Regions from separate parts of the Roseateles rivi genome, predicted to be linked through region 1. Evidence: predicted binding sites of a transcription regulator. Region 1 holds the regulator's gene; the other holds the start of a gene.
The links. The regulator sigma-54, encoded in region 1, starts transcription at its own class of promoters, with help from an activator protein. The targets are predictions, from matches to a motif close to TGGCANGNAANCTGCTTT.

Region 1 (11,674 bases):
AAAAATAGTCGTCTCATGACTTCAAATCTCTTTGGGGTTGCGCAAAATTCACCCCGACAGCCGGGCTTCGCAGCTGCTGACACAGGTATTCAGACAGCCAATCGCGCTTGAGCTGATACATCGTCGACACACAAGCCTTGGCTGCACTTTTGAGGGTGACGCACAGCCATATCGGGCAGGCAATGTGGTTTCTTTGATTTGTCTTGAATCTCAAGAGTAGACTGAAGTGCCTCGATTTCGACTCGCCTCCCCGTATTTGGGTGGAGAAGGCCAGCAGCGCCAGTGGCGCCGTGGGGACGGTGGGCCCACAGACTGCTTTTGCGCCCCGTAGGCCTAGCGTGCCCTCACGCTGCCCGGGTTGCGCTCATGGGACAGTCATACCCGTTCACCGTCGCAGGTCGCCGACGCCGCGCGGCCAGCGCCCCGATGCCGCCCAGCAACAGCGCCCAGTTGCTGGGCTCCGGCACCGCGCTGATGCTGTTGACGGTGAAGCTCACGTCGTGCTCGCCGTATTGCACGGTCAGCCCGTAGATCAGCCCATTGCCCTCGCCCCAGGCGGTGTCAAAGCTGCCACTGAAGCTGCCGCTGGTGTTGATCAGCGTGAACTGGTCGCCAATTTGCGCCTGGTAGTCGCTGAATTTCAGCAGCACCTTGCCGTCGTACACGGCGTTGCCCGACAGCCGCAGCAGCCCATGCGTGCTGCCGACTTGCAGGCCACCGGGCTGCGTGGCCGCGAAGTTGGCCTGTGCCGCCACATCAAAGCTCAGCATGGAGGGGTCAGCCAAGGTCATGGGGGCGCTGACCACCAGGCTGCCGCTGCGGCCCACGTGCAGCGTGCCCAGGCTGTTGTCCAGTGGGCTGGTGAGGTAGAGCGTGCCTCCTTCGGCGGCAATCACGCCCTGGTTGACGATGCTGCCACTGCCGTCGCCCACACCGCCTCTGCCGTACACCGTGTGCCCGGCGGCGATGGTCAGGGCCTGGCCGTTGGTTTGGATGTAGCCCACCTGGTTCTGGCCCAGACGCGTCTGCCCGCGGCCTGCCAGAGTGGTGTCGCCACGCAGGACCAGCGTGGAGGAAACATTGGGCACTGAGCCAGGCAAATTCAGTGTTCCTTCTACGGTGATGGTGCCTGTGGTGTAGAGCTTGTGACCTGGATCCATGGTCAAGCTGTCGGCAATGGTCACGTCGTTGAGGCGCAGGGAGTCCCCAGTCCTGAAGGTTCCGGTGAGCCTCAAGTTTTCGTAGTCGGCGCCGCCCAGCTTGCCCTGCCCCAGGCTTTGAATCGTGCCGCCGCTGATTGCGCCACTGACCCGCAGATCACCCCCATCGGCGACCTGCACCAGGCCCTGCGTGTTGTCAAAGGGAAGGTCTTTGCTGGACGCAATGTTGAGCGGGCTGCTGCCCTCGGCCAGCACCAGCCCCCGGTTGACGACGCGGCCTGTGCTGTCACCCAGGTAGCCCGAGCCACGCAGGGTGTGCCCCGCGGCGATGGTGAGCGTGGCATCGCCGGTGCTGATGGCCCCAGCCAGCCCCCCAGGGTAGGTGCTCATCACCGTTTGCCCGCTACCGGCCAACACGGTGTCGCCGCTCAGGACCATCAAGGACTGGATGCCCGGCCCGCCAGGAATGCTCAAGGTCCCAAGGTTGGTGATGGTGCCGGAGACTTCAATGGAGCTGCCAGCGTCAATCTGCAGTGAGCCGACCAGCGTCAGGTCCCGAAAGCTGCCTCTTTGCAGCGCAGCAGAGCCCACGCCCTCAATCCGCCCGCCATGCAAGGTGCCGCTGAGGTTGAGCGCGTTGCCATGGTCAATACGGACCACGCCCTGGGTGTTGTCAAAGGTCTTGTCGCTGCTGCTGTCCACCTCGATGTAGAGCGGGCTGGTGCCTTGCCCCCAGACCAAGCCCTTGTTGACGAAGCCCCCCGTTCCGTCGCCCAACAGGCCCTTGCCAGTCAGGACGTGGCCCGTGTCGATGGTGAGGGTGTAGCCGTTGTTGTTGATCGCGCTGGCATAGCGGCCACCGACCTGGCTCATGACGGTTTCGCCGCTGCCCGTCAGCAAGGTATCGGCACCCAGATTGATGCTGGCAAAGCCTCTGCTATCGGCCGCCAGGTTCAATGCACCGTGGTTGGTGATGGTGCCCCCGTAGACGGTGAGCGAGCTCCCCCCGACGATGCTCAGGCTGCCGCTATGGATGCTCAGTCGGCCAACACTGCGGATGCTGCTGAGGGTGACATCGGAGATGTTGAGGGCACTGGGGTTGGCGATCACCACGTCCCAAAAGCTGTTGTTGGGCACCACCTGAGTGCTCCAGCTCCCGCCGTCGTCCCAGTCACCGTAGCCGCCCAGCCAGACCGCTTCCAGTGCATGGGCTGAAGGCAGTGCCAGGCAAGCCGCCAAACCGGTCAAAGCGAGGTGAATCGTCCGACGCAAGGGAGAGGGGTACAGCGCACACCGTCCCGACAAGCGGGATGCAATAGGCAGTGAAGGCATGGGGAGCTCCTGTCGCTGGTCGAGCACGGAGGCGTGCCCGTGAGACGCAATGCTGGCGAAATGTCCGTTCGCCGTCGCCCACCCAGTCCTGTGGCAGCGCCTCGCCGACGTCAACCAAGAAAGGGACAATCACCCAGCGTTCGAGGGGTAGACATGCCGCCACAGCGAGCCCGGCGACATTCAATGGGCCGGTCCACATGGGCCCGCGGCGGGGTAGTTCGGCCGCACAAGCTTCGGCTTTGAGCTGCAGCCAGCGCGGCAGCAGGGCGACGATGGGGCGCAGGCGCCGAGCAGCGCTCACTGCTGGGTGCGGATGGGGTTTGATGGCGGCAGAGCTCTACAGCTCTTGCCCGATGCGGATCAGCGAACCGTTTTCATCAATCAGCGCAAACTCGCGCATGCCCCAGGGCTTGTCTTCAAGCTCGATGATGCGCGGCATGCCCGTCTTGGGCAGGCCAAGGGCCGCGTATTCGCGGTAGAGGGCGTCCACATCATTCACCCGGAAATAGCAGCCAAAGGCGGACTGCTGCGGCAGCAGATCCTCGTGCAAAAAGAAGTGAATCTCCAGCGTGCCCCGGTCTGCAATTGCGTAGTCGGGGGCCGGCGGCGTCGACACCACCTCGGCATCAAAGCCCAGGCGGCGGTAAAAGGCCAGCGTCGCCTCCATGGATTTCGCTGGCAGCACGGGGATTGAGCGGTCAACCTCAGTCATCGGTCTTCAAGAGGGCTATCGGCATTAAGAGGCGTCCGGACAGGGCAGCCGGTACAGATCGCGGGCCAGTCCATCGGGGAATACAGGGCGGGCCACTTTCACGGCGCCTCAGAACCTCAATGCATCAAGCTCCGCTGCGCGACAGTCGGGCTGAAAACACCGTACCGCCGGAGCTTGTGGACGGGCAGCCCCCCACAAAATTGGCGTACTTGGCATCGACCTGGAATGTCTGGGCCACATAGCCAGATGCCCCGAGGGTGAAGCCGTATTTGCCGGGTTGTGTGAACAAGCCGCACGGCAAGGTGCATACCAGCGAGTCCCCGTTTCGCGTGATCGAGGTGCCGCCAGCTGAGAGCACTTCACCCCGCACCGGCGTGCCGGCAAGGGTCACGTCCGAGATGGTGACCGTGCCCAGGCTGCGGCCCTGCTCATCCGTCACAGACTCGATGCGAAGAACAGGGTCCATGGCGGTGTGCACACATGCCCCAACCAGAGAATCGTCAGAACCACCACCGCCACATGCCGCAAGGGCGACGGTCGAGAGAAGAGTGCAGAGCCGAAGTTGCTTCATGGTTTTCCCAAAGGGGTTGGCACGGGGTCACGCCGCCAGGACGACCGACCCCCAGACCGCATCTGCAGCCCCGCCAGTCGAGAACAGCCTCATGCTAGAGCCCCCCCTGCCCAAGAGGAAGTCATACCGATGGGGGAAGGGGTTACCCAAGTACCGCCTGGGCGGCTGCGGCTCCAGGCCCTATCCAGCTGAAGCGCGAAACACTTTGGCCTGCGTGCTCTACAGACTCCAGAAACATGGCAAACGGCCGCACCCAGGCCCCCGAGTTGTTGTACAGCGGCCGATAGAGCACCAGCGGCTCCAGCGACTCGCTGTGGCGAACGACACCCAGCACCTCGTACTCGCCACCCTTGTAGTGACGGTAGCGGCCGAGGGGGATGGAGGGCAGAGGGGGGAGCTCGTTGGTCATGGTGAAGAAGGGCGCATCGCCGCGCAGCGGTGGCCGCTTGGTGTGTGCAAGGCGGAGCGAAAACCGACCCGCATCAAGTTTGATTGCGCGCCGAGCCCGCCACCAAATCAAACCGATACAGGCGGCACTCGATGGGGCCGTTCCACATGGGCACGCGGCGGTTGGCTTTGAGGCGCAGTTGGCCTTCGAGTTTCATTTCGGGGCACAGCAGCCAGGCGGTCCAGCCGGCGGGGTTTTGGGTGTAGGCACGTTTCCAGTGGGCGGCCAGGCGGGGGAAGAAGTCGGCGTCGGCGTGGCGTTGGTCCTCGCCTGGGTCGGTGGCGAAGGGCAGGGGGCGGTGGTGGGTGGCGGCTTTACCCAACACTTCGATGCGCTCACCGTAGGGTGGGTTGAGCATGAGGGTGCCGCCCAGGCCTTCGGGCAGGGTGGGTGCCGGGCGCTCCAGGGCGTCACCGCCGTTGAATTGCACGGCGTGGGCCACGCCAGCGCGGGCGGCGTTGCGCTGGGCGAAGTCGACCATGCGGAAGCTCACGTCGCTGCCGTAGATGGGCACGCGCGGGGGGTGTTCGGCCGCGCGGGCTTCGGCTTTGAGTTGCTGCCAGCGTGGCAGCAGGGCGGCGAAGGGGCGCAGGCGCTCGAAGGCGAAGCGGCGCAGTTGGCCGGGCGCGATGTTGCAGGCGATTTGCGCGGCCTCAATGGCGATGGTGCCGCTGCCGCAGCAGGGGTCGACCAGGGCGCCGCCAGCTTCGGGGGTGCCGCGCCAACCAGCGGCGGCGAGCATGGCCGCGGCCAGGGTTTCTTTGAGGGGGGCGTCGCCTTTGTCCTCGCGCCAGCCGCGTTTGAAGAGGGGCTCGCCCGAGCTGTCGACGTAGAGGGTGGCGTACTCGGGGCCCAGGTGCAGTTGCAGGGGCAGGTCGGGGTGACGCGTGTCGACGCTGGGGCGCTCGCCAGTGGCTTCGCGCAGCACATCGCACACGGCGTCTTTGATGCGCAGGGTGGCGAAGTTGAGGCTGCGCAGGGGCGAGCGCTGGGCGGTGGTGTCCACGCGCAGGGTGTGGCGCGGGGTGATCCAGCGGTTCCAGTCGGTGCGCCGCGCCAGGGCGTAGAGGTCGTCTTCGTGGCGGTAGGGCGCGCTGTCGAGTTCGATGAGCACGCGCTGGGCCAGGCGGCTGTGCAGGTTCAGGCGCAGCACGGCTTCGGCATGGCCCTCCACGGCCACGCCGCCGCGCTGGGTTTGGCGGCGCAGGTCGGGGCAGATGCGCTGCACCTCCTCATCCAGCCAGGGCTCGACGCCTGCGGCGCAGGGCAGAAAGAGGTAGAGCACTTCGCTCGCTTCGGGGTGGGGCACGTTCATCCCCAGATTGTCTCAGCCTCGGCTGGGTTCCAGTGGTAGACCAGGCGCTCAAAGTCCGGCAGCGGCACGGGCCGCGCAAAGCGGTAGCCCTGGAAGGCGTGGCAGCCCATGCGCCCGAGCAGGGCGTGTTGGGCGTCGGTTTCCACGCCCTCGGCGATGACGTCCAGGCCCAGGCTGTTGCCCATCTGGATGACGGCGTGGGCGATGGCGCGGGCATTCGCCTCCGTGAGCAGGTCGCGCACAAAGCTTTGGTCGATTTTGAGCTGCGCCAGCGGCAGGCGCTTGAGGTAGGCCAGCGAGGAGTAGCCGGTGCCGAAGTCGTCCAGCGAGAAGCGCAGGCCCAGCGCACGCAGCTGCTCCATGAGCGCGATGACGGCTTCGACGTCCTCGATGACCGCGCTTTCGGTGATCTCCAGCTTGAGGCTGTGCGCGGGCACGCTGCTGCGCTGCAGCAGGTCGATCAGGTGGTCGGCAAAGCCTTTTTGGCGGAACTGCCGCACGCTGAGGTTGACCGCCAGCGACAGCGGCGCGAGCAAAGGGTCCGTGGCCCAGCGCCCCAGCAGCTCGCAGGTTTGGCGCAGCACCCACTGGCCCAGGGGTTCGATGAGGCCGGTCTGCTCGGCCAGGGGGATGAACACGGCAGGGGAGATCCAGCCGCGCGTGGGGTGGCGCCAGCGCAGCAGCAGCTCGCCGCCGATGAGCTGGCCCGAGCGCCCCACCTGCGCCTGGCAGTGCAGCTCCAGCTCCCCGGCTTGCAGGGCACTGCGCAGGTCCAGCTCCAGGGCGATGCGTTCGGCCATTTCGGCCTGCACGCGCGGGTCGAAGAAGCAAATGCGATTGCGGCCCTGGGATTTGGCCTGGTACATGGCGTGGTCGGCGGCTTTGAGCAAATCCTCAGGGTTGGCCACTGGGCTGCCGCCCCACAGCACGATGCCAATGCTGGGCGTGCTGTGGTGCAAGTAGCCGTCGAGCTGGTAGGGCTGGCCCAGCACGTGCAAGAGCTTTTCAGCGGCCACCTCGGCGGCCACTTCAACACTGCGCGCACCGGGCTCGGTGCTGCTGCCAAGGTCTTGCAACACCACCACGAATTCGTCGCCACCCCAGCGCGCCACGGTGTCATCGGCGCGCAGCACGCGCTGGATGCGCTGGGCCACCTCTTTGAGCATGAGGTCGCCCATGCTGTGGCCCTTGTTGTCGTTCAGAACTTTGAAGTGGTCCAGGTCGATGAACAGCAGCGCACCGCTGCGCGAGTGGCGCCGCGCCGAAACCAGGGCATGCTGCAGCCGGTCCATGAGCAGGCGGCGATTGGGCAGCTCGGTGAGGGCGTCGTAAAAGGCCAGGCGCTCGATTTCGGCTTCGACCTGCTTGCGCTCGGTGATGTCGCGCGTCAGGCCCACAAACAGCGGTTGGCCTTCACGCTCGATTTGCGACAGCCCCAGCGTCATGGGAAAGACCGTGCCATCTTTGCGCAGACCCGAAACATCGCGGTTTTGCCCAATCACACGCGCCACGCCGTGGCTGAAGTAGTTGGCGATGTATTGCTTGTGGTGCTGGCTGTCGGGCAGCGGCATGAGCACATTGACATTGCGCCCCAGCAGCTCTTCCATCGGGTAGCCGAACATGCGGCAAGCGGCGGGGTTGATGGATTCGATCACCCCGCTGGCATCGGTGGTGATCACACCGTCGAGCATGTGGTCCAAGATGGCTTGGGTGTGGCTGGCTTGGTCGCGCAGCTGCTGCTCGGTCTGGCGCGCTTGGGTGATGTCCAGCAGCGTGGCCACGATGCGCAGCGCCCGGCCCTGCCCGTCCCAGGCGGTGGCCCGGCCTTTGGCGTGAATCCACACCACCTGCCCGCTGCTGTGCTGCATGCGGAACTGCTGCGACCAGCCCGAAGCGTCGGTGTGCGCAATTTGCTGCTGCAGCGCCTCGTTCACGCTGAGCTGGTCGCGCTCCTCCACATGTTGCAGCCACTGGCGCAGCGGCACGGCCTCGGGCGTGGGCGGGCAGCCCAGCATGTGCCAGCAGCGCGCGTCGCTGTGCAGCAAATCGGTGGACACATGCCAGTCCCACAGCCCCAGGGCCGCACCGTCCAGCGCCAGCGCGGTGCGCTGGGCGGCCTCGCGTTCGGCCTCGAACTGGCGCTGGCGCATGGCCACCAGCTGCAGGCGCCGCCGCTGCCACAGCCCCAAGCCGGAGAGCGCCATCAAAGTAATGGCCCCGCCCGTGAGCAAGGCCAGCATGACTTGGCGCCGCCAGGGCGCCTCCACATCGGCCACCGAGCGCCCCACGGCCACCACCAGGTGTTTGTTCAGCACAAAGCCCTCGGGCTTGATGGTGCGCACGCCCACCAGACGCTCGTCGTCGCTGAGCACCGACTTCATGTGCTGCAGGCTGCTGAGTTCGCCCTCGCGGACATGCCGGGCCAGGATGGACCCGGCCGTGGCCCGCATGTTTTTGCCCACCCAATCGGGTCGCTCGGGCAGGACGCCAAAGAGCAGGCCGTCCTCATGCGCCATGGCCACCCATTGGTTGGCCGAGGGCTGGGCCATGCCCATGACGAGCTGGAAATACTCCGGCTCCAGCGTCGCCGCCACCACCCCGCTGAAGATGCCGCGATGGTTGAAGGCGGCCCGCGACAGCGTCACCGTGTAGACCCCCATCGCGCTCTCGTAGGGCTCTGAGAGGTAGAGCTGGTTCATGGCCGGCGTGTTCGAGGGCAGGCGAAAGTAGTCGCGCTGGCTCACATCACGGTGAAGCATTTCCGGGAATGAGCTCGCCACCACCACCCCCTGCGGGCTCACCAGTGTCATGCCACGCACCCCGGGAATGGAGCGCGCCAGCGTGCTCAGCAGTTCACTGCCACGCTGCGTGCGGGTGGCCTCGCCCCAGGCGGCGCTTTGCAACATCACGGTCTTGAGCGCGGTGTGTGCCGACACCAGTTGCTGACCCAGCACGTTGTCCAAGGCCTCCACCTGGGCTTGCAGCTTGTCGCTTTCGGTGCGCAACAACACGTCCCGCTCATGGTGCAGCCACAGCGAGGCCACCGCCCAGCACAGCCCCAGCACAGCGCCGGTACCTAGCCAGTGGCGGCGGGTATCCCTTCTGAAACTTTGGGTGGTCAGCTCGGGCATGCAAGAGCACGTGAAAAGGTACAGACGAGGGCAAGCGTCCAAAAGCGCCCGCCATGGTGCGCGGATTCGCCCGCGCGCATTCCGTAAATTTATGGGGGATTTTGAGGCCTACCGGGGGAATAGGCTATTGATTTCTTCCGAGCACTCGAGTAGGAAAATCTCAGCGCCTTAGCGCGCTTTGCGTTGCGCGGCGGGTGCGATGCGCAGCGCCTCTCGGTACTTGGCCACCGTGCGGCGGGCCACTTGGATGCCTTGCTCTTCCAGCATCTGGGCCAGCTGGTTGTCCGACAGCGGCTTGGCCGCGTCCTCCGCCGCCACAAACTGCTTGATGAGCGCACGCACCGCCGTGCTGGAGGCGGAGCCCCCGGTCTCGGTGCTGAGGCCGCTGCCGAAAAAGTACTTCAGCTCGAAAGTGCCCCAGGGCGTGGCCATGTATTTGGCCGTGGTGACGCGCGAGATGGTGGACTCGTGCAACTCCAGCTCGTCGGCGATTTCGCGCAGCACCAGCGGCTTCATGGCCAGCTCGCCGTGGGTGAAGAAGCCGCGCTGGCGCCGCACAATGGCCTGGCTCACGCGCAGGATGGTGTCAAAGCGCTGCTGCACGTTTTTGATGAACCAGCGCGCCTCCTGCAGCTGGCCGCCAAGCGGCGTCTGGCTCAGACCGCGCGCGGCGCGCAGCGCCTCGGCGTAGAGTTGGTTGATGCGCAGGCGCGGCATCACATCGGGGTTGAGCTGCACGTCCAGACCGCGCCCGGTTTTGCGCACGATGACATCGGGCACCACGGCGCTGGCCTCGGTGCGGCCAAAACGCCGCGCCGGGTGTGGCTCCAGCGTGGCGATGAGGGCCGCGGCCTCGCGCAGCGCTTCTTCGTCCGCGCCGGTGAGCAAGGCCAGGCGGCGCCAGTCGCGCCGGCCCAGCAGGCCCAAGTCCTGCTGGCACACGCGCAGCGCCAGCTGCTGCTGCGGGCTGGGGCTTTGGCGCTGCAGCTGCAATTGCAGGCATTGCGCCAGGTCGCGCGCGCCCACGCCGGTGGGGTCCATGCTGTGCAGCAGGGCCAGGGCCAGGCGCAGCGCGTCGTGCACGGCCTCGCGCTCTTCCTCGCTGCTGTCGGGGCTGGCAAAGCTCTCGGCCAACTCTTCCAGCGAGTCTTCCAAAAAGCCGTCTTCGTTGAGAGATTCGATCAGCGCCAGCAAGGCCGCGCGGTCCATGGCGCCCAGCTGCATGCCCGCCATTTGCTCGCGCAAATGGTCTTGCAGCGTGACGACGCCGGCGTCGCGCTCCTGCGCGCCGTCCTCACCCTCGCCACCCAGGCCTTCGCCGCGCAGCGAAGGCAGCTCGCGGATGCCGTCGAAATCGTCGTGCTCGGTGCCGTTTTCCCAGTCGTCACGCTCGGTGCCGCCAAAGTCCTCGGCCTTGAGCTCGCCGTTGGCCTCGCCCTCATGCGCGGCGTCGCCGCCTTCAGCGCTGGGTTCGTGCACGCGCTCAGAGGCCGGAGCGGCGAGGGGGGTGCTGCCTTCGGCGCGCTCGTCGCCCTCGCTGTCGGGCTCCAGCAGCGGGTTGCTGGCCAGCATCTGCTCCACCTCCTGCTGCAGCTCCAGCGTGGAGAGCTGCAGCAGCCGTATGGACTGCTGCAGCTGCGGCGTCAGCGCCAGGTTCTGCGAAAGGCGTACCTGCAGGGTGGGTCTCATGGCGGGCCCTGCAGGCGCTTACATGCGGAAGTTCTCGCCCAGGTACACGCGGCGCACATCGGGGTTGTCGACGATGTCGGCGGGGGCGCCTTCAGCCAGAACGGCCCCTTCGCTGATGATGTAGGCACGGTCGCAAATACCCAATGTCTCTCGCACGTTGTGGTCGGTGATGAGCACGCCAATGCCGCGCTCTCGGAGGAAATGAATGATGCGCTGGATCTCTAAAACAGCTATGGGGTCAACCCCGGCAAAGGGCTCGTCCAGCAGGATGAAACGCGGCTGAGTGGCCAGGGCGCGTGCAATTTCCACACGGCGGCGCTCGCCACCGGAGAGCGCCGGGGCCGGGCTGTCGCGCAGCCGCTCGATGGAGAGCTCGTGCAGCAGGCGGTCGAGTTCGGCGTCCACGCGGGCTTTGGGCCAGGGCTTGCCCTTGTCGTCCACCTGCAGCTCCAGCACCGCGCGCACGTTTTCGGCCACGGTGAGCTTGCGAAAAATCGACGCCTCCTGCGGCAGATAGCTCAGCCCCATGCGCGCGCGCTCATGGATGGGCAGGCGCTGCACGGGTTTGCCGTCGATGTGGATGCTGCCCGCATCGGCCCGCACCAGGCCGACGATCATGTAGAAGCTGGTGGTCTTGCCCGCGCCGTTGGGACCCAGCAGGCCCACCACCTCGCCGCTGCGCAGGTCCACGTGCACGTTCTTGACGACCTTGCGCACGCCATAGCTTTTCTGCAGGCCCTCGGCCTGCAGCCGGCTGCCACCATCCACGCCGGGTGCACTCATGGTGTGCGGCCTGGGTTGATCTGGCGCGCGGGCTGCAGCTGCAAGGCCTCGCTGGCCGCCGCATCCGGTGCCGAGGCCCCACGCGGCATGACCATGCCGCGGATGCGCCCGCCGGGGTTGGGCGCGCTGGCGCCGGGGTTAACGTCCAGCACCTCGGTGCGGGCGTTGAAGCTGATCTGCGCGCCGCTGAAGGCGCTGGTGATCACGCTGCCGCGCCGTGTCTGGATTTCGGCATTGCCGATGAGGCGAACCATGTCGCTGCGCTCGTCGTACTCGATGCGGTCGGCCCGGCCGTGAATGACCTCGCCGGGCTGGTCGCGGTCTTGCTGGAAGGTCACCTGCTGACCCACCGCACCATGCGCCTGCGCCCGCTGGTAGCCCTGCGCATCGGCCTGCAGCGTCAGGCGCTCGGCGCGCAGCAGCATGGAGCCCTTGGTGAGCACCACATTGCCGCTGAGCTCCATGGCTTGGCGCGCGCCTTCGTAGCGGCCCTGCTTGAGGGCTTCGAAAATCAGCGGCTTGTCGCGGTCTTC
Region 2 (11,674 bases), on a different contig from region 1:
CCTTGCCCTTGAGCAGGGCCTCGCCCAAGCTCCAAGACAAGACCGCAGCCGCAGCAGCCACCAGCGTGTTCATGAAGGACAGCGCGGCCACACCATTGGCTTCCAGCGCCGAGCCCGCGTTAAAGCCAAACCAACCCACCCACAGCAGCGCCGCGCCCACCATGGTCAGCGTCAGGCTGTGCGGGGTGAAGGCCTCGCGCCGCCAGCCCAGGCGCGGCCCCACCATGGCCGCCCCCACCAAGCCCGCCACGGCGGCATTGATGTGCACCACCGTGCCACCCGCAAAGTCCAGCGCCCCCCATTGCCAGATCAAGCCAGCCTGCGCCTGCAGCGCGGGCACCACGTCGGCATGGGTGTAGGCGTCAGGCCCGGCCCAGAACCACACCATATGGGCAATGGGCAGATAGCTGAAGGTGAACCACAGCACCATGAACAGCAGCACAGCGGCGAAGCGGATGCGCTCGGCAAACGCGCCCACGATCAAGCAGCAGGTGATGCCGGCAAAGGTGGCCTGGAAGGCGGCAAAAGCGATCTCAGGCACGACCACGCCTTTGCTGAAGGTGGCCGCGGGCGAGAACACGCCGCTGACGGGGTCCCACAGCCCGCGCATGAGCAAGCGCTCGGTGCCGCCAATCAGCGCATTGCCCTGGGTGAAGGCCAGGCTGTAGCCATACAGCACCCACAGCACCACCGCCAGCGAGAAGGTGACGGTGACTTGCATCAGCACCGACAGCATGTTTTTGCTGCGCACCAGGCCACCGTAGAACAGCGCCAGACCCGGCACGGCCATGAGCACCACCAGCAAAGTCGAGAGCATGAGCCAGCCGGTGTCGCCCTTGTCGAAGTGCGGGGCGGAGGCCGCTGCTGGCAGCTCAGCAGCCTGAGCCCAGACCTCGGGCGTCAGCGAAAAAGTCAGCGCCACCAGCGCCAGCGCGGTCAAACAGCGTTTGATCATGGAGCCTCCGTGCCTTGAGTTACAAAGCGTCTGGACCAGTCTCGCCGGTACGAATGCGCAGGACCTGCTCCAGCTCCGTCACGAAGATCTTCCCGTCACCAATCTTGCCGGTGCGTGCAGCCTTTTCTATGGCTTCGATGACTTGGTCCACCACAGCCGCTGGCACCGCAGCCTCGACCTTGACCTTGGGCAAGAAGTCCACCACGTACTCGGCGCCGCGGTAGAGCTCGGTGTGGCCTTTTTGCCGGCCAAAGCCTTTGACCTCGGTGACGGTCAAGCCCTGGATGCCGATGGCATTGAGGGCTTCGCGCACCTCGTCGAGCTTGAAGGGTTTGATGACCGCGCTGATCAACTTCATGACGTCCCTCTCGTGTGGCAGGTTGACTCAGAGTGCTGCACACAGGCCTCTGGGCCTGGCGCGCTCTGAAAATTTATGGCCTGCGAGGAACGCTTGCAGTTTCTGTGCCAAGGCCCATGTCAGGGCACAGGGGGGTGCGGCGCATCACGCGCCCACCCCGGATGCACCGTTTCAGTGCGCATGGCCCAGGCTTGGCACCAAGTTGGTGAGCCTGGGCTTGGGGGGTGTGGCGGGGCTGTACCGCGCCCACCCCGCGCCTCAATACGTGTACTTCAAGCCAGCAACCACGCCGCGCTTGCCCAAAAACTGGGTGCTGCGCGCCAGCGTGCCCGGCACGTAGTAGCTCTGGTCGGCATTGGTGCCCACCAGCGTCAGGCTGGGAGTGAAGCCCTTGTAGGTTTTGGACAGGGTCAGCGAGTAGTCGGTGTAGCTGGCCTGTGGGTTGAGCGTGCCGGCCACGCGCTGGTGGCCGATGTGGGGCGTGAGTATCAGCCCATAAGGCAGCTCGAAATTGCCCGACACATCCCAATAGCCGCTGTTGCGCGTGCCCTTGCCTTCCTTGAGCAGCGGCGAATACGTCAGGCCAAACAAGGGCGTGAGTGCATGCGAGTACTTCAGCGTCAGCGGCCCCCAGCTCAGCGCGGTGTAGAGCTCGAACGTGTCCGCATCGACATAGTCGGTGTTGTGCACCAAATGGCTGGAGGGGTACCAGTAGTACAGGCCGCCCAGGTCCAGCGTCATGCCGTTGTCCATCTTGTGCTTGTAACCGGCATAGATGTCGATCTCGGCCTTGCCGCCGCCCTCGGGGATGTCTCGGGTCCACTTGATGCTTGACGCCCACACGCCCACATAGGTGCCGCTGGCGTGAGCAAAGTCCACCCCGGCCTGCACGGCGGGCTTGAGCCGTGTTTGAGAAATGCCGCGATAGCGGTAGTCGCTGACCACACCAGCGTTGGCGCTCAGGCTGTAGTCTTCGGCCGCCTCGGCGGGCTTGACGGCCAACACCGCCGTGGCAGCAACAGCCGCGTAACCCAGCGCCATAGGCCAATGCTTCTTGATTGAATTCATGCGCGAACTCCTATTCAGTGCAAGAGGACGAGGAGGTCGTGCCGCACATCTCTGCACAGGTCGCGTGCCAGCACTCCGGCGCCGAATGTGCGTCGGCGCGCTGCTCTCGTGTTGGTACGAATGCCCACTTCGCGCGCTCTTTTGCGGTTTGCGCGGCAAATGCCGGGCAGTTCAGCGCTTTGCTGAATCCGCACCGCAACATCTTCCTCAGCCTGTGCGGTGCAGGGCCAAGACAGGCCCGCTTCGCCCCAGGCCTTGCTGGGCAGAATCAGCGGCCATGCCCAAGGGAGAGGAGCCGCCATGTCATTGGCCCTGGTCAACAGCCGCGCACTCGATGGTCTGCACGCCGTCGCCGTGGGCGTGGAAGTCCACCTCAGCAACGGTCTGCCCAGCTTCACCTTGGTGGGCCTGCCCGACACCGAGGTGAAAGAGTCGCGCGAGCGCGTGCGCGCCGCTCTGCTCTCCAGCGCCCTGGTGTTCCCGCACAACAAGCGCATCACCGTCAACCTCAGCCCCGCCGACCTGCCCAAAGAAGGCGCTCGCTTTGACCTGCCCGTGGCCCTGGGCCTGCTGGCCGCCAGCGGGCAGATTGACGCCGAGCAGCTCGCGCGCTTTGAGTGCGCGGGGGAGCTGGCGCTGTCTGGCGAGCTGCGCCCCGTGCGCGGCGCCCTGGCCATGGCCCTGGCGCTGCGCGACACGGGCCGCGAACTCATCCTGCCCCCGGGTAGTGCCGCCGAGGCCGCCCTGGTGCCGGGCCTCAAGGTGCGCGAGGCACGCCACCTGCTGGACTTGGTGGCCGTGCTGCAGCCCCACAGCAGCGAGGCCCTGCCCCTGTGCACTGCGCCCGAACCCCAGCCCGAGCCCTGGCTGCCCGACCTGCGCGACATCAAAGGCCATGCCGCGCCCAAGCGCGCGCTGGAGATTGCCGCCGCGGGCGGTCTGAGCCTGCTGATGGTGGGCCCACCGGGTACGGGCAAATCCATGCTGGCGCAGCGTCTGCCCGGGCTGCTGCCCGCGCTGCCAGCCAGCGAGGCGCTGGAGTCCGCAGCCCTGCTGGGTTTGGCCGGGCAGTTCCACCCCGCGCGCTGGGGCCAGCGGCCGTTTCGCGCGCCACACCACAGCGCGTCGGCCGTGGCGCTGGTGGGCGGAGGCTCGCCGCCGCGCCCGGGCGAGATTTCGCTGTCTCAGCACGGCATTTTGTTCTTGGACGAGCTGCCCGAGTTCCACCGCAGCGCCCTCGAAGCCCTGCGCGAGCCGCTGGAGACCGGGCGCATTTTGATTTCGCGCGCCGCGCGCCAGGCCGAATTCCCAGCGCGCTTTCAGCTCATCGCCGCCATGAACCCCTGCCCCTGCGGGCAGCTGGGCAACCCGCTGCAGGACTGCCGCTGCAGCGCCGATCAGGTGGCGCGCTACCAGGGCCGGCTCTCGGGCCCCTTCCTGGACCGCATTGACATGACCATCGAGGTGCCCGTGCTGCCGCCCCACACCCTGGCCGAGCTGCCCGATGGCGAGCCCAGCCACACCGTGGCGCAACGCGTGGTGGCCGCGCGCGAACGCGCCCTGGCACGCCAGGGTTGCGTCAACGCGCTGTTGGGCGCCGCACAGCTGGACCAGCACGCCCCCTTGGGCGAGGCGGCCAGCGCCCTGCTGCAAAAGGCCGCACAGCGCCTGGCCTGGTCAGCGCGCAGCTACCACCGCGTGCTGCGCGTGGCGCGCACCATTGCCGACCTCAGCGGCTGCGTGGAGATTGAATCGGCCCATGTGAGCGAGGCCATCCAGCTGCGCCGTGCCCTGCCCGCGCGGCGCTAAGCCGCTGCGCGCTCACTTGAGCACCGCGTACTCCGGGGAAGCCAGGGTCAGGAAGATGGCCAAGCGCACGCGGTTGAGTTGCTGCTGCTGCACCGCACTGCGGTTGCTGCCATCGGCTTTGAGCGGCTCCACCGCCACCGTGGCCACGGCGTCCTGCAACTCCTGACGCAAGGCGGCATTGACGCGCCCGCCCAGCAGCCGCGCAGTGATGCGCTCCACCAGCGCATCGGGCTGGTCGGCCCAGGGCAGATCGGCCTCCAGCGGCAGCTGGATGTCGCGCCGCGGCGCCTTCCACAGCCGGCCATACATGCCAAAGCCGTTGGCCACGCCGTCCAGCATGTATTGCGCATAGCCCGCCACCGAGGTCTCGTTGACGAGCTCAAACTCCGGCATGGTCAGCCCGCGCTGGCCCGTGAGCGTGCCCGGCGCCACAAAGCCCGGGCGGTAGAAATTGAACACCGCCGGGGCGCGCAGCGGCGTTTGCCCCAGCTCTTGCGAGGGGTCGTCGGTCAGGCCCACCAGCCACTGCCCGCTGTCGCTGCTGGCACCCAGGGTGCGCAGCGCATGCGCCATGCGCAGCACGGGCTCTTGCAGCTTGCCGCTTTCGGGCAGCGCGGCCTGGCGCATGTCGCGCGCCTCGGGGTCCAGCAGCACGGCCTTGACCATGGACTTCAAATCGCCCTGCGGCCCCAAGGCCTGTGCCACACGCCCCACATAGGCTGGGCTGGGGTGGCTTTTGACCATGCGCTGGATGAGCTGGCGCGCCAGAAAGGGCGCCACATTGGGGTGGGCCGCCAGGGTATCCAGCGCCACGCTCAGGCTGCGCAGCGGGTTGGGGCTGGTCTGGGCCTCGATGGTGACGCCCAGAAAGCGCTTCTCGCTGGTGGAGTGGTATTGCGCATATGCCTGCATGGGCTGCGTTTCGCGCCCGGCCATGCAGAACTCGGGGCACCAGCCCCAGAACCAGCCTTCTGTGGTCTGGGGCGCACTCCAGCTCCAGCCGGTGAAGACCTTGGCCAGATCGGTGATGTCTTGCGCTGTAAACGTGGGCTGTGTTTGCTGATTCACCAGCAGCGGTGTGCCGTCGCTCTGCAGCTGGACCATGCCGATGGTGAAGAGCTGCATCACCTCGCGTGCGAAGTTTTCATCGGGGCTGCGGCCCAATGCATAGTCTTCTTTTTGATTGCGGATGTGCGAGAGGTACATGCCCATGGCAGGCGACAGCGCCACGCCTTCGAGCAGCGCGCGGTAGCTGCCCCCGGCATGGGTGGCCAGCAGGTCCAGATAAGCCGCGGCATTGCGCGACTCGAAGGACACGCTGTCGTTGGCGGTGGAGACCACAAAGATTTGCGACAGCCCATAGGCCACGCGCTGGCGCAGCTGGTCGGGGCCGGTCACGGCCACTTTGTAGAAGCTGCCCACCACGTCCAGCACGCCGCCGTGCTCCTGGCTGTTTTGCTGTTTGAGCTGGGCATCGGCCGCGTCCCAATTCGCCACGTGGGAGCTTTGCGGTGCGGCCCATTGCTCGTCGATCCAGGCCGCATAGCCCAGCGCCATGACGCGATCGATATCGGCCGGTGTGGGCCCGAAGCTGGCTTGCATGAGGAAGCGGTAGGCCTGCTCGCGCGTGGCGGGTTTGGCGCTGCTGCCGTCGTCCACCAGTACCGGCGCCGACGCCGCTGGGGGTGCAGGCGTGGGCACAGGCGCCTGCGGCGCTGCAGTGGCGGCCGGACTGCCCCCACCGCCGCCGCCGCCGCAAGCGCTCAATAGACCCGCCAAGCACAGCGCCAGCCAGCCAGGCAGGCGCGCGTTGATTGCTGTTTGTCTCACCACAGTCCTCCTACCCCGACAGGCACTGTCCGCCGACCTGTCGAAGCCTTCAACCACGACGCCTTCGCCGGTGGCCCCTCACTTGCCTTGGATGGCACAGGCCTGGCCCTTGCGCCACCGCCAGGCGCAGTGCCTGGCGGTGCGGCTGTAGGCTCTATCGGCCGGGTCGCTCAAGCCATGAAGCCCAAGGTGCGGCGGTTGCTGTCGAACTGCCCCAAATTCGGGAATACGTCGAGCATGGTGGTCTCGCTGACCCCCATCCACGAGCCCAGCGTGGCACCGAACTGGTCCACCGAGGTGCTGGGCAGCAAGGCGCCGTTGCGCAGTTGGTGGGGGCTGCTGTCGAAATCGTTGTTATTGCTGTTCTTCACACCCAGCTGTGGGAACTCGCCGTAGATGTCGCCGCCGCGCACCGCGCCGCCCATCACAAAGTGGTGGCCGCCCCAGCCGTGATCGGTGCCATCGCCATTGCTGGTGAAGGTGCGGCCGAAGTCCGAGGCCGTGAAGGTGGTGACCTGATCGGCCATCCCCATGGCTTGCACGACATCGCCAAAGTACTGCATGCCGTGGGCCAGGCGGGCCATGAGCTTGGCGTGCTGGCGGTTTTGCTGGTCGTGCGTGTCAAAGCCGCTCATGCTGACAAAGAACACCTGGCGCTTGAGCCCCAAGGCGCTGCGCGCCGCGATCATGCGCGCCACCACCTGCAGCTGCTGGGCCAAGGGGTTGATGGCCTTGCTGCCACTGAGTGGGTCGTCGTACATCAGCAAAGGCTCGGGGGCCCATTGCGACAAGCCTGGCGTGCCAAAGGGGCTGCTGGTGGCCGAGGGCAGCGCGCCGTTGATCAGAGCTTCGGCATCAATCGAGCGGCCCACCACAGCGGCATGGTCTCGGCCCAGCACATCGTCGGTGCGCGTGTTGCGCATGATGCGCCGCAAGGACTCCTGTGCCGACACCGACCCGAATAGATGGTGGCCATTGCCCACGCCGATGCGCACTGCGCCGTTCAAGCCCATCTGGTACTGCAGGGTTTGGCGGCCGGAGAGAAACACCGCATTGCCTGAGGTCGAGATGGCCGTGAACAGCGCGTGGTGATTGGCGCTGGCCAGCAAGTCAGCCATGCGTCCGCCCCAACCGTTGGAGGCGCCTTCGCCACGCATGGCCTGCCAGTGGAACTGCTGGTCGTTGTGCGAGAACAGGCCAGAGGGCTTGGGGTGGCTGGCGCTGGCGTATTCGGCCTTGGTGGTGGGGCGCATCAGCGGGCCGACGTTGGAGACAATCGCCAGGCGCCCGGCGTTGAACATATCGCGGGTGCTGCCCATGAGGGGGTGCAGCGCAAATTGGCGGCCTTGGGCGTTGCGCGGCGTGATGGGCAGCACACCACCCAAGCGCTCCGGTGTGCCAACTTTGGCGTTGGCCTGGGCCAGCGTGCCGGGGGCCAGCAGCGCGATGGAGTCCGGCGCCTGGCGCCGCACCGCCTGGTAGGCGCGCCAGGAGGCCTCGTCGGTGGGCAGCACGGTGTTGAAAGCATCGTTGCCGCCATACATGAAGATGCACACCAGGGCTTTGTAGTCGGAGGCCGCGGCGCTGGCGCTGCCCAGCGCGGCCAAGTTCAGTGCGAATGCGCTACCCCCACCCAGGGAGGCCAGGGCTGCACCCCGGCCCAGGAGGCTGCGTCGAGTCAAGCGAATCGGAGACATGCTGATCACCCCAAGGGAATTACTTCAACACCGTGTATTCGGGCGAAACCGTCGTCAGGAATAGGGTGAGCAGGGCTCTGTTACGTTTTTGCTCATTCACCTGCTGGGCGTTGGAGCCATCTGCCCTGAGAGCGTCGAGGTGGACCGAGCGCACAGCAGCTTGAATTTCCGACTCCAGCGCTGGGTTGCTACGCCCCCCCAAGAGCCGTGTTGTGACGCGCTTGACCAAGGCCGCAGGCTGATGAGCCAAGGCCATTTCGGCGCTGATATTGAACTGGATGTCGCGGCGCGGTGCATCCCAGTGGCGGCCATACATGCCGATGCCGTGGGAGAGTCCGTCGAGCATGTACTGGGTGTAGCCCGCCACGGTGGTTTCGTGCACGGTTTGCAGCTCGGGCACCGTCATGCCGCGGGCGGCGGCCTCACCGCTGGTGGGCACATAGCCGGGGCGGAAGAAGTTGAAGACGCTGGGCGAGCTCAGGGGCGATTGGCCCAGCTCGCTGGCCGGGTCGTCCGTCATGCCCACCAGCCACATCCCACTGTCGCTGCTGGCCCCTTGCGAGCGCAGCAGCTGCGTCAGACGCAGCACCGGCTCCTGGACCTTGCCAGCATCGGCCGCGGCGGCCTGCGTCATGTCGCGCGCCTCGGCGTCCAGCAGCACCGCCGTCACGGCTGCCTTGATGTCACCACTGGGGCCAAAGGCCTGCGCCACACGGGCCACATAGGCGGGGCTGGGGTTGCTCTTGACCATGCGCTGGATGAGCTGGCGCGAGATGAAGGGCGCCACATTGGGGTGAGCGGCCAGGGTGTCCAGTGCCACCTTCAGGCTGGCGTGGGGATTGGGCACCATTTGGCGCGGCACCACCGCACCCAGGAAACGCTTTTCCTCGGAGGAATGGAAGCTGGGGTAGCCACGCATGGGCTGCACCAGACGCTCGGCCGAGCAGAACTCCGGGCACCAGCCCCAGAAGCGGCCGGTTTGGGTGTCAGACCCTCCCCAGCTCCAGCCGGTGAAGACCTTGGCCAGACCGGAAATATCGTCCGGCCCGTAGGTCGGAATGGGCTGGCCGTTGCTGAGCTGCAGCGTGCCGTCGGGGTTGAGCTTGTGCAGGCCGATGGAGAACAACTGCATGATCTCGCGGGCGTAGTTCTCGTCGGGAATGCGGCCTGTTGTGGCGTCCTCCTTGAGCGACTGCATGCTGGAGAGGTAGAGGCCCATGGCCGGCGAGAGCGTCACTTGCTCCAGCAGGCCGCGGTACTGCAGCGTCACATGCTTGGCCAGCACGTCGTAGTAGGCCGCGGCGGTGCGGGGGTAGAACTTGATGCCGTCGTTTTGGGTCGAGACCACGAAGATTTGCGACAGCGCGTAGGCCGTGCGCTGGCGCAGTTGGTCCTTGCCGGTCAGCGCCACCTTGTAGAAGCTGCTGCTGACGTCTTGCACATAGGCGCCTTCCGTGGGGTTCTTGGACTTCACATAGGCGTCGGCGGCATCAAAGTTGGCCAGGTGCGAGCTCACCGGTGCCGTCCATTGCGATTGAATCCACTCCCTGTAGCCCAGGTTCATGACGGCGTTGATGTCGTCCTCTGTCGGGCCAAAAGTGGCTTGCATCAAGAAGCGGTGCGCTTCGGCCCGCGTGGCGGGGCGGTCGTTTTTGCCAACAATCAAACCCGTTGCGCGCAGGCCCTGGGCCTGGGAACGGCTTGCGGACTCCCCTTCTTGCACTTGGCTGCCACCACCGCCACAAGCCACCAATGCACTGGCAAAACCAATCGCAGCGAGCTTGCCGACCTTTGTACCTGTTGAAACCTTGCACTTCATGATGTTCCCCTGAGCACCGCCGGGAAGTTGAGGTGGCAGCGCTTTTGTGTGACATCACTTTAGGGATTACCCCAATTCAAAGCCGGAACAGGTCGTCAGCACCCGTAAGGGTCTGTGTCACCCCGCGCCTATGAGCAGGCGTATGAATTGCAGCACTTGCTTGCAATTCACCCAGTTTGCTCACAGCTCATGTGCGGAGTAATTGTCAACAAGCTGGAAATATTTCGACAAAGCCTCCCCCGGCCGCACCACATGGGCGGCCACACAAAGGCGCAAGAACAAGCGGGGGGGGCTCAGCCCAGCAGGGGTGCGAGCGCGCGGCGCGCGTCGTCCTCGCTCAGGCCGCAGCGCTGGGCCCAGTCCTGCAGCTGATCGCCGCCGATCTGGCCCACATTGAAATAGGCCGCCTCGGGGTGAGCGAAGTAAAAGCCGCTGACGCTGGCCGCTGGCGTCATGGCCATGGACTCGGTCAACCCCATGCCAATGGCCGGGGCGTCCAGCACGCGCAGCAAATCGCGCTTGACCAGGTGGTCCGGGCAGGCCGGATAGCCTGGCGCGGGGCGGATGCCGCGGTACTGCTCGGCAATCAGCGCGCTGTTGTCCAGCTGCTCTTGCGCGGCATAGCCCCAGAGCTCGCGGCGCACGCGCTGGTGCAGGTATTCGGCAAAGGCCTCGGCCAGACGATCGGCCAGGGCTTTGAACATGATGGCGCTGTAGTCGTCATGCGCGGCCAGGAACTCGGCTTCCTTTTTCTCGGCGTTGAGCCCGGCGGTCACGGCAAAAAGCCCGATGTGGTCGCCCACCGCGCTGCCCTCGGGGGCAATGAAATCGGCCAGGCAGCGGTTGGGGCGGCGCAGCTTCTCGCCATTGGTGCCTTCCACCAGCGGGCGTTCGGTCTGCATGCGCAGGCCGTGCCAGCGCATCAACTCCTCGCTTCGCGCGGCATCGCGGTAGATCACGATGTCATCGTCACCCACCTGCGCGGCCGGGTAGAGGCCCATCACGCCATTGGCCTGCAGCCAACGCCCGTCGATGATGCGCTTGAGCATGGCGCGGCCGTCCTCCAGCACCTTGCGCGCCTGCTCGCCCACCACCGCATCGTTCAAGATGGCGGGGTAAGGCCCGGCCAAGTCCCAGGTCTGGAAGAAGGGGCCCCAGTCGATGAAGCGCTCCAGCTCGGCGAGGTCAACATTGCGGAACTCACGCCGACCAATGAATTTGGGCGCCACCACCGTGCTGGCATCGAAGGGCACTTGCGCCTTGTTGGCGCGGGCCTGGGCCAGGCTCACCAGCGGCGTGGTCTTTTTGTTGGCGTGCAGCTGGCGCACTTTTTCGTAGTCGCTGCGCAGCTCGTCGACAAACTTCTCGGAGCGCTCATCCGACAGCAGCTCCGCGCACACGCCCACCGAGCGCGAAGCGTCGGGCACATACACCACCGGGCCCTCGTACTTGGGCGCGATCTTCACCGCTGTGTGCACGCGGCTGCAGGTGGCGCCACCAATGAGCAGCGGGATTTTCTTGACGCGGAAGTAGTCGTCGCGCTGCATCTCGGCAGCCACATGCTGCATCTCTTCGAGGCTGGGCGTGATCAAGCCGGAGAGGCCGATGATGTCCGCCCCTTCCACCTTGGCGCGCGCCAGAATGTCCTGGCAGGGCACCATCACGCCCATGTTGACGACTTCAAAGTTGTTGCACTGCAAGACCACGGTGACGATGTTCTTGCCGATGTCGTGCACATCGCCCTTGACGGTGGCAATCACGATCTTGCCCTTGGGCTTGACGTCGCCACCGGCGGCTTCGAGCTGGCGTTTTTCCTCTTCGATATAGGGCACCAGGTGCGCCACGGCCTGCTTCATGACGCGCGCGCTCTTGACCACCTGCGGCAGGAACATCTTGCCCTGACCAAACAAGTCGCCCACGATGTTCATGCCAGCCATCAGCGGCCCTTCGATGACGTGCAGCGGGCGCCCGCCGCTGGCGCGAATGGCCTGCCAGCACTCCTCGGTGTCTTCGGTGATGAAGTCGGTGATGCCGTGCACCAGCGCGTGCGAGAGCCGCTCCGCCACGCCCTGCGCGCGCCAGGCCAAGCGCGCGGAGTCGTCCTTGGCCGCGCCCTTGGCGCTTTCGGCCACCTCGAT

Region 2: ACG0Z6_RS00275 (P-II family nitrogen regulator) is a predicted target of sigma-54. The motif match lies at 1,406-1,423, and genes of this name have one in related genera.

What each region holds. Positions count from the first base shown of each region.
Region 1 is NZ_JBIGHZ010000002.1:335,681-347,354, forward strand. Features, by position in the region: gene ACG0Z6_RS05550 (DUF2834 domain-containing protein) at 1-17, opposite strand, end outside; gene ACG0Z6_RS05555 (PEP-CTERM sorting domain-containing protein) at 345-2,492, opposite strand; gene ACG0Z6_RS05560 (bleomycin resistance protein) at 2,830-3,204, opposite strand; gene ACG0Z6_RS05565 (hypothetical protein) at 3,329-3,670, opposite strand; gene ACG0Z6_RS05570 (DUF1653 domain-containing protein) at 3,918-4,184, opposite strand; gene ACG0Z6_RS05575 (THUMP domain-containing class I SAM-dependent RNA methyltransferase) at 4,258-5,538, opposite strand; gene ACG0Z6_RS05580 (bifunctional diguanylate cyclase/phosphodiesterase) at 5,535-8,669, opposite strand; gene ACG0Z6_RS05585 (RNA polymerase factor sigma-54) at 8,838-10,358, opposite strand; gene lptB (LPS export ABC transporter ATP-binding protein) at 10,377-11,141, opposite strand; gene lptA (lipopolysaccharide transport periplasmic protein LptA) at 11,138-11,674, opposite strand, start outside.
Region 2 is NZ_JBIGHZ010000001.1:60,038-71,711, reverse strand. Features, by position in the region: gene amt (ammonium transporter) at 1-955, opposite strand, end outside; gene ACG0Z6_RS00275 (P-II family nitrogen regulator) at 975-1,313, opposite strand; gene ACG0Z6_RS00270 (TorF family putative porin) at 1,572-2,381, opposite strand; gene ACG0Z6_RS00265 (YifB family Mg chelatase-like AAA ATPase) at 2,682-4,190, shown strand; gene ACG0Z6_RS00260 (DUF1800 domain-containing protein) at 4,203-6,020, opposite strand; gene ACG0Z6_RS00255 (DUF1501 domain-containing protein) at 6,191-7,717, opposite strand; gene ACG0Z6_RS00250 (DUF1800 family protein) at 7,737-9,536, opposite strand; gene metH (methionine synthase) at 9,830-11,674, opposite strand, start outside.